DNA from 3 places in the Clostridium sp. AWRP genome. Region 1 is predicted to be linked to each of the others. Evidence: riboswitches for the same ligand, from Rfam matches in the RefSeq annotation. Region 1 holds a riboswitch; each other region holds the start of a gene.
The links. A riboswitch is a leader RNA that binds a small molecule or an ion and turns the genes downstream of it on or off. The one in region 1 is predicted to bind S-adenosylmethionine.

Region 1 (5,191 bases):
AGTAGATGGTTATCATATAAAGATGCTTTTAGATGAATTACAATGGACAATGAATCATCCTGAAGTGTGGATTAAAGGTACAGAAGTATAAATTTAACTAACACAAAAGTGACAATAATATTTCACAATATTCTTATTTTGTCTATCATCAGCAGGCAATCCAATTTCATCTTCAACCTTCTTCGGTGTTAATATTTTATTGCCAATATATAGTGGTTTGTTTAATAAGATGCTCAGTAGTTTTGCGAAAGTGTTTAGATAACTTTTTTATATTATTAGAATTTATAACAAGGTGCATATCATTATTTGAGGGTTCGTAATAGCGTTCTTGTATCATTCCATCATTCATATGCAAGCCATATTTATAAAAAAATGGATGCCAATAAGCAGGTACTTTATATGGGCAACAATGTAAATAACAACAAAGATACAAATATTTATACAAATAAGCATACCAGCCATAACGGTTATGTTTAAAACTATCCACAACTAAATTGTAATTTGTGGAGTTATTTCAAATTATCTTATTTTGTTCCATATATAATTCTCCATAAAAGTTCTTCACATTATATTGTATGATATTAACTCATATTGTTCTTAATTATTTCTACCAATTTTATAATTTTATTATGGAATTAATGTTTTCTATTACTGGGTATAAAGACATATTTATTAATCAAATATTAATTATTATATAAAAATTTAAAATATGTATTATTTATAACTAAAAAATAAACTTATACTTCTGACATTTTTACAACCACAAGCACGATTAAATATTTTGACAAGTCTTAGTAGAAAATATTTAAATGCGCCTATTTATTGTAAAAATATCTATACGTATAAGCTTATTTCAAGTTAGATTACTATATATAGTACTTTTAAGTAAAATTTGAACTTATACAAGGTGAATATGCTGCCAAAATTGAAGCCACATTTAAAATTTTTTTATAGTAGTGAAATTTGGCAGCATACTCCGCTGTATATGTAAACTTTTTACTTACAACTCTATTTTCTAAAATGCTGGAATTATGCTTCCATTATATTTTTCCTGTATAAACTTCTTAATTGATGGATCGTTAACAGCCTTTGCTAATGCCTTAATATAAGGTTTGTCTTTATTTTCTTTTTTAACAGCAATTATATTGGCATAAGGTGAATCCTTAGATTCTATGGCAATAGCATCTTTAAGTGGATTTAACTTTGCTTGAAGTGCATAGTTTGTATTTATAACTGCTGCATCTACTTCTGTTAAAGTTCTTGGAAGTTGTGGTGCATCAAGTTCCTGGAATTTTAAGTTTTTCTTATTTTCAGTTATATCCAATTTTGAAATAAGATCTCCGCTCTTTACTTTTATAATTCCTTCATGAGCCAATAACTTTAATGCTCTTGCACCATTTGTAGGATCATTTGGTATTGCAATTTCAGCACCATTTTTCAAATCTTTTAAACTCTTGATTTTATTAGAATAAACTCCCATAGGTTCAAGATGTACTTTTGCTACATAATCTAAATTTGTATTGTTCTTTTTATTGAATTCATTTAAATATGGAATATGCTGAAAGAAGTTTGCATCTATATCTCCTGAATCCAAAGCCTTATTAGGAGTTACATAATCTGTAAACTGAACTATTTGTAAATCGTACCCTTGTTTCTTCAGTATAGGTTTTACCTTTTCTAATATTTCAGCATGAGGCTGTGGAGATGCTCCTACTTTTATTACTTTTTTGTCGTCACCTTTACTACTGCTTGAAGAACTTGTACTGTTTTGAGCACCACATCCAGCTAATGCCAAGATCAATGTTAGTGATAAAATAACTGTAATTAATTTTTTCATTTTGCTTCCCTCCAATTATAAAATAATAGACAATTTCTAAGCATTAAGCTGAAATATAAAATTTTCATATCATATTTTCAATTTAAAACCAAATAAAGCTCGAGGAACAACCTCGAGCTAAAAATCTCAATGATCCTCTCATCTTCCAGCTTATGCTGCAGGAATTAGCACCACTATACTATTAAAAATAGTATTGGTTGCCGGGCTTCATAGGGCCAGTCCCTCCACCTCTCTTGATAAGTTAATATTAAATTTTGTTAACTTGTGATTTACATTATAACAGCGAAATTTAAAGATGTCAACAACATTATTGCTATTTTATCGCAATTTTCCCTGCAACTATCATATATATACTTATAACTGCAAGAATTACTAAAATTGTTACTACACCTTTTTCTATATTTGTAAAAGCAGTTGTATTTCCCTCTTTTCTAGCTTTATAAAAAACTAAAATTCCACCTGAAAATAATATAGTAAGAAGAAGCATATAACTTAAGCCTGCTGCATATATAAGCCAAACTGCATATATAACTGACAATCCCGATATAGCCATATCTCTAATTCTTGTATTATCACCTGCAATATATGTCTCCTTAGTAATAGTTAATTTTAGAGCATACAATGCACTAAAAAAATATGGTACTAATACGGCAGAACTTGCAATAGCGTATAGTATCTGATACGAACTTTTAGAAAAGAAAGCCCATATTAAGAAAACTTGAGTTACTATATTTGTAACCAAAAGCGCATTTTTAGGTGCTCCATTTGCATTTTCTTCTGTAAAAAACTTTGGAAATGCTTTACCTTTGCCTGCAGAATATGACAATTCTGAACATATCAAAGTCCATCCAAGAAATGCACCTAATAATGATATTATTAAACCTACATTTACTACTACAGCACCCGATTTACCAACCATATATTCTAGTGCATATGCCATAGAAGGGCTCTTTAATCCAGCCAATTGAGCTTGTTCCATTGTACCAAGTGCCAATAATGATACTAAAACATAAATAATAAGTACTCCTAGTAATCCTACTATAGTGGCTTTACTGATATCCTTTCTTACTTTTGCTTGCTTTGAAAATACAACTGCACTTTCTATACCAATAAATGCCCACAAGGTTATAAGCATTGTACCCTTTACCTGTGTCAATACGCTTCCAAGATTAGTGCTCATATTTCCCCAAAAATCCAAGTTGAATATATTAACTTTAAACATAATTATTGATACTATTATAAATACAAATATAGGTATAAGTTTTCCAATAGTAGTTAAAACGTTTACCCATGCAGCTGTTTTTACACCTTTTAATATAAGTGCATTAACACCCCATATTAATATAGATTCACCTATTAGCGCAGATAAATTGTTTCCATTTCCAAATACAGGAAAGAAATATCCTATTGTACAAAAAAGCATAACCAAATATGAAACATCGCCTAACATCGAGCTAACCCAGTGTCCCCAAGCACAATTAAATCCTGTATATTCTCCGAAACCTTCTTTAGCATAGCTATATATACCGCAGTCCAAATCTGGTTTCCGCTGAGATAAATTTTGAAATACATAACCAAGTGTAAACATTCCAACTCCAGTAATAATCCATGCTATAATAATTGCACCTGGACTTGCTACCTTTGCCATATCTGCTGGAAAAGAAAAAGCCCCACCACCAATTATAGAACCAATTACTAATCCAATTAAAGGTACAAGTCCCAATTTTCCTTCTCCTTGGTTTTGTACACTACCTTCTATACTACTTTGCATACTAACACTCCTCCTTATAAACATCAATAATCTTTTGTAAAACTAAGTAAGCGTTAACTTTGTGACTTTCATATAAAAATTTCTAAATTTGATACTTATTTTTGAATAAAATATGCGGTAACTTTATGTCTAGAAATCATTTTTATTTATAAAATTACTGCCAGATAAATTATATATGGCAGTAATTTTATAATCTAACATTTCCTTATCTCAACTTTACTTTATTAGTAAATTCCCTATGCTATATAGATATTTACTAAGTAAGATAATAAATATACTTTTGTTAAATATTCATTATGCTATACAAACACTACAGCATATAATATATTTTTAATTAGATTGCATTTGTTCGTTAAAATTATACTGTTATGGTTGTACCAGTCAAACCCATTATGGATTCTTTAGCTTTTTCAAGTGAAGTAATGACTGCTATTCTCCCTAGTTTTGATTGTACAAAAGATAATGCAGCTTTAACTTTTGGAAGCATGGAACCTGGTGCAAAATGTCCTTCCTCAATGTATTTTTCAGCTTCATCTACTGTCATTTTTAAAATATTTTTCTGATTTGGTTTACCAAAATTAATTGATACTTGTTCTACTGCAGTTAAAATAACTAATTTATCTGCATTGAGCAATTCTGCGATTTTTTCTGAAGCAAAATCTTTATCAATTACTGCAGGAACTCCTTCAAGGTTTCCATTTCCCTTATCAACTACAGGAATGCCGCCACCGCCTACCGTGATAACAACATGTCCAGCATTAACTAGAGTTTTAATTACAGGTTCTTCGATCACAGTTTTAGGAAGTGGTGAAGGAACTACTCTCCTCCATCCTCTGTTTGCATCTTCTTTCATAACATATCCTTTTTCATCCATAAGTTTTTTCGCTTGTTCTTCTGTAAAAAATGACCCTACAGGTTTAGTTGGATTTCTGAAAGCTGGATCGTTTTCATCTACTACAACTTGAGTAATTACTGTAGCAATTTCCTTACTTAATCCTCTTTTTTTCATTTCTTCTTTTATTGCCTGCTGAAGTTGATATCCTATATATCCCTGACTCATTGCGCCGCATTCTGGGAAAGGCATAATTGGATTTTTTTCATTTACTGCTGCAGCTGTTTCATATGCAGCAACTAACTGCCCAACCTGAGGTCCATTTCCGTGTGCTATTACTACTTCATGACCTTCTTCAATAAGGTCAACAATTGGTTTTGCCGTTTCTATACATGTTTTTAGTTGTGTTTCAGCTGATTTGTCATTAGGATTAGCCTGCAGTGCATTTCCACCTAATGCTACTACTATTTTTGACATATTTTACTTCTCCTTTCTAACTAATCTCCAAGTGTAGCAACCATAACTGCTTTTATAGTATGCATTCTGTTTTCTGCTTCATCAAATACTACTGAATGCTTTCCTTCAAATACTTCATCTGTAACTTCCATTTCATTTAAGCCAAATTTATCATGTATCTGTTTCCCCACTTTAGTTTTTAAATCATGGAAAGAAGGGAGACAATGTTCAAATATTACCTTTTCATTTCCTGTCTTCTCTATCATTTCTTTATTTATCTGATATGGTTTCAAAA
Region 2 (5,191 bases), 1.5 Mb from region 1:
CAGAGTATATTTGAAAGTGAGATAGACTCTAATTCAAAAGCATATTCATTAGCTTCAAGCCTTGATAGGTCAAAAAAACCTGATATAAGCATTTTTAAAGATTTTGCACGATTTAGTATGATGTCCATATATTCATTTTTTTCATCTTTTGATAGGTCATCACTTTTTATAAGTTGAATATATCCTATAATGGAGGTAAGGGGAGTACGCAGGTCATGGGAAATGTTTGCTATAGCCTGCCTGAGTTCCATATCCATATGTTTGTACTTTACTTCTGTCTGCTGTTTTTTATCTATATTTTTGTTTATTTCTATGGCTAAATTTTGAAGACTGCGGTTTTGAAAGGACAATGTCACTTTTTGGTTTGTATCTATGTCGTTTATTTTCTTCAAGTTGACAGTTATATGTTTGATTTCACTTCTTGTAAGAAAAAGCAGGGTGATACTTATACCTGCCAAAATTCCTAATAAAATTATAATAAACAAGTACATATATATCACCCTTTCAAGTTATTTGATTTCCATTTTTCTAAATATTATAATACCTATTATAGTAAAAATAATAGTATATGCAAATCCCAGTCCTGCAGAAGGGAGCATTTGCAGCAAAGTTAAGTTTGGATTTTTTATTGGAGTTAGCGCATTTATGTTAGTAGTAATTAAAATGTTGTAAATTCCATAAAATTTATTGGATACAAGTGCACAAAGCAATTTTATAAAATTGCCCATTAAAGCAAATATAGCTGCATAAGTATAGGCATATGCATATTGATTTTTTAATATAAAGCTGAGGAATACACCAAAACTAATTGCAGCTATATAAAGTGGTATGGCGCATAAAATCCTTAATGATAAGTTTATTAAAAATGCAGGACTTAAATTTCCGGGTTTAAGAAATAAAAAGGTGCTTCCTACAAAAAAAATTAATACTAATAAGCAGGTTATAAAAGATAAAATTATAGGAATAATTACTTTTGAAATATATAGTTTTTCTCTTGATAAGCCTGAAACCATTACATTTCTTAAGGTTTTATCCTTTAATTCTTCTGTGACATCAATATACATCATAACTAGAAAAACTACTGCAGGAAGGCAGCTCATAGCCATATCCAGAGATTCAAAAACTGTGACTTTAGGACCTGTAAATAGTGCATTTGCGCTCACTGATAGTAAAACTAGGACTAATAGAGTAACTTTATAAGAAAGTCTATTTAAACCTTTGTAAAGTTCAGCTTTTATATAATTAAGCATTGATGTCACCTCCAATTAAATCCATGAAGTAATTTTCTAGATTTCCACATGTCTTACTTATGGAATATACTTTAATACCATTTTTTATAAAAGCTTCACTTATCATTTCAGGCTTATCTAGGTATTTAAAAATCTTAATTTCGTTCTCAGGAAGCACTTGATAGGAAGTGCAGTTTAAATTCTTTTCAAGTATAAGAGAAGCATGAGCTGCATCGTCTACTTTTACCGACAAATATTCTCTGCACTTTTCCTCTAAATCCTTTGCAGAAATCTGTTCTATGAGTTTCCCATTATCTATAAAGCCATAAGTAGTAGCAAGCTGAGAAAGTTCTCCCAAAATGTGGCTTGAAATTAATATAGTTGTATTTTTTTCTCTGTTTAATTTTTTTAATATATCTCTAAACATTACTATTCCAACAGGATCAAGACCATTTATAGGTTCATCTAAAATTAAAAAATCTGGACTTGCAATTAAAGCTAGGGCCAGGCCAAGACGCTGCTTCATGCCAAGAGAATAATGTTTGAATTTTTTATTACCTGTATCTGAAAGACCCACTATATTAAGCACTTTATCCACACAGTCTTTTTCAGGAATTCCTTTTTGAATTCTATAGTATTCAAGATTTTTTTTGCCTGAGAGGTAAGGAAAAAAGCTGGGTGTTTCTATTATGCAGCCTGTTCTCATTCGCTCTTTGTTTAATTCGTCTTTGCTGGTTCTTGAAAATAATTCTATTTCACCGTTATCTTTCAAAGAAAGACCTGTTATTATTCTCATAAGGGTTGTCTTGCCAGCGCCATTTTTGCCGACAAGACCGTATATGTCACCTTTACTTATTTTAATATTTACATTATCAAGTGCCTTGTGATTTTTGTATTTTTTAGTAAGATTTTTTGTATGAAGCACTAAATTATTCATGATATCAACCTCCGTTTTCTTGTTGATTTTATATTAGAACAAAATCAGCAAGATACATTAAAGAAAAACTTAAGAAATCATTAAGTTTAATCTTTCATCTTAAAACCTATTCCCCAAACAGTATGTATGTATTCTGTGTCCGGGTCAATTTTAGCTATTTTGGAGCGAAGGTTGCTCATATGCACATTTATGGTGTTATCATCACTTATAAATTTGTCTTTCCATACATGTTCAAATAAATTAGCTTTTGTAAATACTTTTTTGGGGTAAGACATTAGAAGTTCTAGTATACAAAATTCCCTTATAGTTAATACTACTTCCTGAGAATTTATAAAAATTTTGTGATTTTCCCGGTCTAAGGTCATATTTTTATAGGTTAATATGTTTTGTTTTTCATTTGAGTTTGAAAATATCATATACCTTCTAAGTTGGGCACAAACTCTTGCCAGTACTTCTTCTACATCGAAAGGTTTTGATATGAAATCATCTGCTCCTAGTTTTAAGACTTCAATTTTTGTTTCTTGAGCTGTTTTTGCAGATATTACAATGACAGGCATAGTTTTAATCTTTCGTATTTTTTCTATAAGCTTTTCTCCTGTAATGCCAGGTAGCATCAAATCAAGTAAGACTAGCTGAAAGTCATATTTTTCAATACACATTTCAGCTTCGGTACCTGAAAATGCCCTACGGACATTGTAATTGTTTTTTTCTAGTATTCTGCATAATAACTTATTTATATCTGTATCATCTTCTACTATTAAAATGTTTATATTTTTGTTCATAGGTATTCCTCCAGAGTTTTTGAGTTAAGACAATTATAACATTTTTAGATAGGATGTATTGACATAATAAATGGTCACGTCTATAATTAAAATCATAATTGAATATAAATCTTGAACTTATCAAGAGTGATTGAGGGAACGGGCCCTATGAAATCCAGCAACCAGTACAGTGTATAATGGTGCTAAATCCTGCAGCGAGAGCTGAAAGATGAGAGAAATTTTGAGTTAACCAAGTCTGAGATTTTTCTCGGGCTTTTATTTTTTCTTAAAATTGATATGGGAGGTTAAAGAAGATTGATAGATATTAATAATGTAGGCAAAAGTTTTAACAATAAAAGTGTGCTGAAAAGTATAAATCTTCATATACAAGAAGGTGAAATATTTGGAATAGTTGGTCACAGTGGTGCTGGAAAATCTACGCTTTTAAGGTGCTTGAATGGTCTTGAAAGCTATGACACAGGAAGCATAAAGGTAATGGATAAAGAAGTAAAAGACTTAAAAGGTAAAGAAATAAGGACTTTTAGAAAAAACCTGGGAATGATATTTCAAAATTTTAATTTGTTAAACAGAAAAAATGTATATGATAATATCTCACTTCCGCTTGAAGTCTGGGGATTAGAAAAAAGTAAAATAAAAACAAGGGTAAAGGAATTGCTAAATTTAGTAGGCCTTAGTGATAAAGCAAAGAGCATGCCCTCTGAATTAAGCGGCGGACAAAAACAAAGAGTAGCTATTGCAAGAGCTTTGGCACTAAATCCAAGTATACTTCTTTGTGACGAAGCTACATCTGCCCTTGATCCAAATACTACAAAGTCAATACTTGAGCTTTTAAGAAAAATAAACAATGAATTTAAAATAACTATAGTAGTAGTAACTCATCAGATGGAGGTTATAAAAGAAATATGCAGTAAAATTGCCATTATTGATGAAGGTGAAATAAAAACTTCGGGAAATGTAGAAGAAATATTTTTAAAACCAGGGAAAAATCTAAAGAAGCTGCTTGGAAATGATAGTTTACTTCCGGATGAAGGTATAAACATAAGAATATTCTTTCCTAAGGAAATAAGCCAGGATAATTTGATAACCTCTATGGCTATAGATTTGAACATAAAATTTTCTATAGTATGGGGAAAACTTGAAAGATTTCGCAGTGATGTTTTAGGAAGTCTGGTTATAAATGTAAATGATAAAGATAAGGAAAGTATATGCGATTATCTTTCTTCAAAAAATGTTAATTGGGAGGTAGAGTAAACATGGGATTTAGTGAAACATTTCAAGAAATACTACTTCCTGCTATTGGACAAACATTTTATATGGTTATAGTTTCTACAATACTTGCAGTAATTATAGGATTTATACCTGCTATTTTGCTAGTTGTAACTGAACCTGGTGGATTAAAGCCTAATAAAGTGGTATACAAGATACTGGATGCAATAGTAAATTTATTGAGATCATTTCCTTTTATAATACTTATGATAGCAATTTTTCCTTTTACAAAACTTATTGTTGGAAAAACCATAGGTACAACAGCAGCAATAGTTCCTATTACAATAGCAGCAGCACCTTTTGCATCGAGAGTAATTGAATCTTCACTTAAAGAGATAGACCCGGGAATAATAGAAGCTGCAAAGTCTTTTGGCGCAAGTAATATGCAGATAATATTTAAAGTTATGATTAAAGAAGCACTTCCATCTATAGTGCTTGGTATAACACTTACTGTAATAAGCGTAGTTGGATGTTCAGCTATGGCAGGTACAGTAGGTGGAGGTGGACTTGGAGATGTGGCAGTAAAGTATGGATATTATAGATTTCAGACTGACATAATGGTATACACTGTAATAATACTCATAATTTTTGTCCAGGTACTTCAAACTATAGGAAATCTTATATATAAAAAGCTTAACAAATAATTATTTGTTTGATAAAGTAATTATTGTAGAATCACTTTAAAAATATATTTATGGGAGGAAATTAGAATGGCTAAAATAGAATTACCATACCATAAAAAAATAATAGAAGCTGAAATAGATGACAACAACTTACTTGGTATACTTGAATCAAAAGCAAGCGAATATAAAGCAGAGATTGGCCAATTGGAAATAGTAGAAAAAGCTCTTGACAATCCTGTAAATTCATCTAAACTTGAACAATTGGCTGAGAATAAGAAAAATATAGTTATAATAAGCAGCGATCATACAAGACCTGTTCCTAGTAAAATTATTATGCCTGAACTTTTAAGAAGA
Region 3 (5,191 bases), 730 kb from region 1:
AGTCAGCTTCATATAGCTGTAGATGATGCCACAGGTGCTATTGTAGGTGCTTATTTCGATGTTCAAGAAACGCTAAATGGATATTACCATGTACTTGAGCAAATATTGAAAACCTATGGTATTCCTTATATGTTTTACACCGATAGGCGTACAGTTTTTGAGTATAAACAAAAGAAATCCCCTTCTATCGAAGAGGACACTTTTACCCAATTCGGTTATGCCTGCAAGCAGTTAGGAATTGAGATTAAAACCAGCAGCATTCCACAAGCCAAGGGGCGTGTGGAACGAATGTTTCAAACACTGCAATCACGACTTCCTATCGAATTGCGTTTAGCTGGTATAAGCACGATTGAGCAGGCAAATGAATTTTTAAACTCCTACATAAAAAAATTCAATGCTCGATTTGCTTTACCTGTTGATAATATCAAATCTGTATTCGAAACGCAACCTGATATTGAGAAAATCAATTTAATTCTTGGTGTACTTGCTAGTAGGAAAGTAGACAATGGGAGTTGTGTAAAATACAATAAAGGATATTATCTTCCAGTAGATGCTAATGGTCACCCAGTATATTACCATAAAGGTACCTGCGGTATAGTAATAAAGGCATTTAACAATGATCTATATTTTTGTGCAAACGAAAAAGTTTATGCACTTGAATTGCTTCCGGATCATGTTCCTTCATCAAAAAATTTTGATCTTGCGAAGACCTCAAAAACTCCAAAGAAACACTATATACCGCCGATGAGTCACCCATGGAAGCAGGCTTCATTTGAACATTATTGCAATAAGCAGGCTCATAGACAAAAAGAAAACATAGCTTAAAGAACTAAAAAGCCCTTTTACTTAAAAAACTTTAAGTTGATGGATGTGTTTGCTATACCTAAAAATAATGTTATAAGCGTAACAAAGCACCAGCTATTGCTGGTGCTAATAATTAAAACTTTTTGGGACATTTTCAAAATTAGTTGACATAAAAATCTAATTATGTTACAGGACAATATGAATGTTGCTGAAGATATGAATAAACTTATTAAATAGATTTTGGTTATTTTGAACCTATTTATGAAATTGTAGAAATCTATAAAAAATGGAAATGACACTATTTTATTAAAAGGTCATTTCCATTTTTCTATGTTATTGAAGACTATCCAAATTATAAGGTGTCTCTTGATATACATAGTAATTCAGCCAGTTTATAAATAAAAGGTTGGCATGACTTTTCCAAGTTGCTCTAGGTTGTTTGGTTGTATCATTATAAGGAAAATAATTTTTGGGAATCTCTATGGGCAAATTAGCTGCTACGTCTCTATCATATTCTGATTTTAATGTTAAGGTATCATATTCAGGATGACCTGTTACAAAAATTTGACGTCCGCCTTTTGTTGAAAGTATATAGACTCCGGCATCTTTTGATTCTGAAAGTATTTCCAATTCAGGTACTTTTTCAATATCTCCTTTTTTTACACAGGTATGTCTTGAATGAGGTGCGTAAAATATATCGTCAAATCCTCTAAGCAACTGTGTATTTTCTTCATTTATTATATGTGGAAAAATACCAAACATTTTTTTATCTAAAGTATATTTTGGAATACCAAAATGGTGGTAAAGTCCAGCCTGAGAACCCCAACATATGTGTAAAGTTGAATATACATTTTTTTTACTCCAGTCCATTATTTCAGTTAATTCATCCCAATAGTCAACATCTTCAAATTTCAGTTTTTCAACAGGTGCTCCTGTTATTATCATGCCATCAAATTTTCTATCTTTTATTTCATCAAAAGTTTCATAATACTTGAGAAGATATTGTTCTGAAGTATTTCTTGATCTGTGGGATTTAGGATATATCAATGTTATATCAATTTGAATAGGGGAGTTACTAAGCAACCTTAAAAGTTGTACTTCCGTAACGGTTTTAACCGGCATTAGATTCAATATGACTATATTAAGAGGCCTTATATCTTGTTTTAATGCACGCCTTTCATTCATTACAAATATGTTTTCAGCCTTCAGCGTTTTAGAGGCTGGAAGATCGTTAGGTATATTTATTGGCATAAAAAATCCTCCTTTATATATAGGTAGCTTAGGCATTTTCAAAGAAATAACTAGTCAGTATGCTAGGATATTTTTTCAAATGCCTTAATCAAATAAAAATCTTATTTTGAATATTTAAGTAGTGAATAGATATACAAAGGAATAGGCTAATTTAAATAATTTGTATAATAAAAAAGCTGCTTTCATAAGAAAAACAACTTTTAATACTAATTATAGAAACTATTTTCCTTATCTTTCAGAAATAATCTGCTGGAATTAACACCATACATTCAAATGAAAAATGTTGGTTGTCGGGTTTCATAGGGCCAGTCCCTCCACCGCTCTTGATAAGATTTAAATTGACTTTATTTAATTTATTATATAGTATACTAAAATTGAACTTTTGTCAAATACAAGTTGTCTCAATATCAATAAATAATTTGAAAATTCACAACAATGAAGAAAAAGAAATGTTGGTAAATATTTAATTCTGTGGTACAATAAAAATTAATATTTCATGCTGATTGTAGTGATTAGACAGCATGATGTATAAAAGCAATATTCATTATAATATTAATAAATCAAAGAGGTGGGGATTTAATTATGGAAGCAAAGTTAGAAAAAAGGTATGGCCTTATTACTGCTATAGCCATGGTCATCGGAATTGTTATAGGTAGTGGTGTATTTTTTAAAGCAGAAAAAGTTTTAACTGCAACAGGTGGAAATCTTACACTTGGTATACTGGCCTGGGTTATAGGTGGTATTATTATGATTTCTTGTGCCTATACTTTTGCGGTAATGGCAACTAAGTATCAGTATGTAAACGGTGTAGTAGATTATGCAGAAGCTACTTTGGGAAAAAAGTATGCATATTATGTTGGGTGGTTTATGGCACTCATTTACTATCCAACATTGACGTCAGTATTAGCATGGATTTCGGCTAGATATACTTGTGTATTACTTGGATTCTCAATTACAGGTGGAGAGTGTATGACTATTGCAGGCGTATATTTGATAGCAAGTTTTGCGTTAAATTCACTGTCACCAATTTTAGCAGGTAAATTTCAAGTTAGTACAACCATTATAAAACTTATTCCACTAGCTTTAATGGCTGTAATTGGAACAGTTGTGGGTGTGGGTAATGGTATGATTGCATATAATTTTACAACGGTAGTAAAAGAAGTTAATACTTCTAATGCACTGTTTACAGCTGTTGTTGCTACAGCTTTTGCTTATGAAGGATGGATCATTGCTACAAGTATTAATGCAGAGTTAAAAGATGCAAAGAAAAATCTTCCATTGGCGCTTGTTGGAGGAACTTTTGTAATTATGATTATTTACATACTCTATTATGTAGGACTAGCTGGAGCAGTAACAAATAAGGTTATGATGGCTGGCGGTGAAGCAGGAGCTAAATTGGCTTTCCAAACAGTTTTTTCATCAGTAGGTGGTTCACTGCTGTTTGTATTTGTTATCATTTCCTGCCTTGGAACTTTAAATGGATTAATGCTGGGATGTACTCGAGGTATTTATTCTTTAGCAGCAAGGAATATTGGACCAAAACCAGATGTATTTAAGCAAGTTGATAATGTGACAAATATGCCTACTAATTCATCTGTATTTGGACTGCTTCTTTGTGGTATATGGTTATTATACTTTTATGGTGCTAACTTAACAAAACCTTGGTTTGGATTTTTCTCTTTTGATTCTTCTGAATTACCTATAGTTACTATCTATGCATTATACATTCCTATTTTTATTATGATGATGAAAAAGGAAAAGGATTTAAACCCATTTAAGAGATTTATAGCACCTATTATTTCCTTAGCTGGATGTGTTTTTATGATAATTGCTGCTTGCTTTTCTCATAAAATGGAAGTCGCTGCATATCTGATTGTCTTTGCAGTTGTAATGATTTTTGGAGCTATGTTTTGTAAAGAAAAAATTGAGGAATAAGGATAAGAATAGAATTTAATTGAATGCATAAAAACAAAGGGTTAAAGTATTTAGCCCTTTGTTTTTATTTTTTGATATCTATATTAAAAGATATTGACATAGATGCATGTTAATATTATAATGTTAATAACAAATAGTTAATAACAAGACTTAAGCATGTAGGTGACAATATGGATAAGAAGCAGCTTGAAAATTTAAGTTACATAAGTTTGATAATATTTTTTAGGAGGAATAAATTATGTTTGGATTTAAATTTATAAAATTTCAACCAAGTGAGTATGTATTAAAGTATAGGAATGGTAAAATTGTAAGGGAAGGTGCTGGAATATCATTTTATTATTATGTTCCAACCACTTCAATTGTTCTTGTCCCTGTTGGAAGTGTGGATTCACCTTTTATTTTTGAAGAAGTTACTTCAGATTTTCAAACGGTTACGGTTCAAGGACAGGTTACTTTTAGAATTGTCGACCAAAAGAAAATTGCAGGAGTTTTAAATTATACACTTGATATGAAGAAAGGAAAGGGCTATGTTTCCGATGATCCTAAAAAACTTCCACAGAGGGTAATAAATATTGTAAGGGTGCTAACTAAAAAGACAATTGAAAATTTGGAGCTCAAGGATGCTATTAAATCAAGTGAAATACTTGCAAGTGAGATATTGAGTAAGATTAAAAAAAGTGAGGAGATAGAACTTCTTGGAATTGAAATACTTGGACTTTCAATATTAAATATTGTTCCAAATAAAGAAACTGCAAGGGCATTAGAAGCTCAGACAAGAGAGAAAATCTTGAAGAAAGCAGATGAAGCTATTTATGAGAGAAGAAATGCTTCAATTGAGCAGGAAAGACGTGTAAAGGAAAATGAATACAATACGGAGATAGCAGTTGAAAACAAGAAAAAACAAGTTAGAGAAACACAACTTGAAGCAGAGAGGACTTTCCAGCAAAAGCAAAATGAACTCAAACAAGAAAAGATGAATTTTGAAACTGCACTTGAAGAAAAAAAGAGAGCACTTGTTGACATCTCTGTAAAAAATTCAAAAGTTAGAGCTGATGCAAAAGCTTATGAGTTGTCAGCTGTTATGAAGTCGCTAGAAGGAATAGATTCTAATATAATACAATCTCTTGCAAGTATTGGAATGCAGCCAAATAAATTAGCAGCACTTGCCCTTCAAGAACTAGCAGAGAATGCAGGAAAAATT

Region 2: another riboswitch for S-adenosylmethionine. It lies ahead of DMR38_RS01925 (methionine ABC transporter ATP-binding protein); the one in region 1 lies ahead of DMR38_RS16055 (MetQ/NlpA family ABC transporter substrate-binding protein).
Region 3: another riboswitch for S-adenosylmethionine. It lies ahead of metA (homoserine O-succinyltransferase); the one in region 1 lies ahead of DMR38_RS16055 (MetQ/NlpA family ABC transporter substrate-binding protein).

Annotation. Positions count from the first base shown of each region.
Region 1 covers NZ_CP029758.2:3,478,120-3,483,310, forward strand. Annotated here, with positions in the region: gene DMR38_RS16050 (CatA-like O-acetyltransferase) at 1-91, shown strand, start outside; gene DMR38_RS16055 (MetQ/NlpA family ABC transporter substrate-binding protein) at 1,016-1,837, opposite strand; SAM riboswitch class I at 1,973-2,080, opposite strand; gene DMR38_RS16060 (basic amino acid/polyamine antiporter) at 2,151-3,608, opposite strand; gene arcC (carbamate kinase) at 3,967-4,917, opposite strand; gene argF (ornithine carbamoyltransferase) at 4,938-5,191, opposite strand, start outside.
Region 2 covers NZ_CP029758.2:414,959-420,149, forward strand. Annotated here, with positions in the region: gene DMR38_RS01905 (HAMP domain-containing sensor histidine kinase) at 1-491, opposite strand, end outside; gene DMR38_RS01910 (ABC transporter permease subunit) at 510-1,250, opposite strand; gene DMR38_RS01915 (ATP-binding cassette domain-containing protein) at 1,243-2,166, opposite strand; gene DMR38_RS01920 (response regulator transcription factor) at 2,253-2,948, opposite strand; SAM riboswitch class I at 3,063-3,163, shown strand; gene DMR38_RS01925 (methionine ABC transporter ATP-binding protein) at 3,243-4,199, shown strand; gene DMR38_RS01930 (methionine ABC transporter permease) at 4,202-4,858, shown strand; gene larA (nickel-dependent lactate racemase) at 4,925-5,191, shown strand, end outside.
Region 3 covers NZ_CP029758.2:2,744,453-2,749,643, reverse strand. Annotated here, with positions in the region: gene DMR38_RS12475 (ISNCY family transposase) at 1-825, shown strand, start outside; gene metA (homoserine O-succinyltransferase) at 1,138-2,055, opposite strand; SAM riboswitch class I at 2,281-2,388, opposite strand; gene DMR38_RS12465 (APC family permease) at 2,638-3,990, shown strand; gene DMR38_RS12460 (SPFH domain-containing protein) at 4,229-5,191, shown strand, end outside.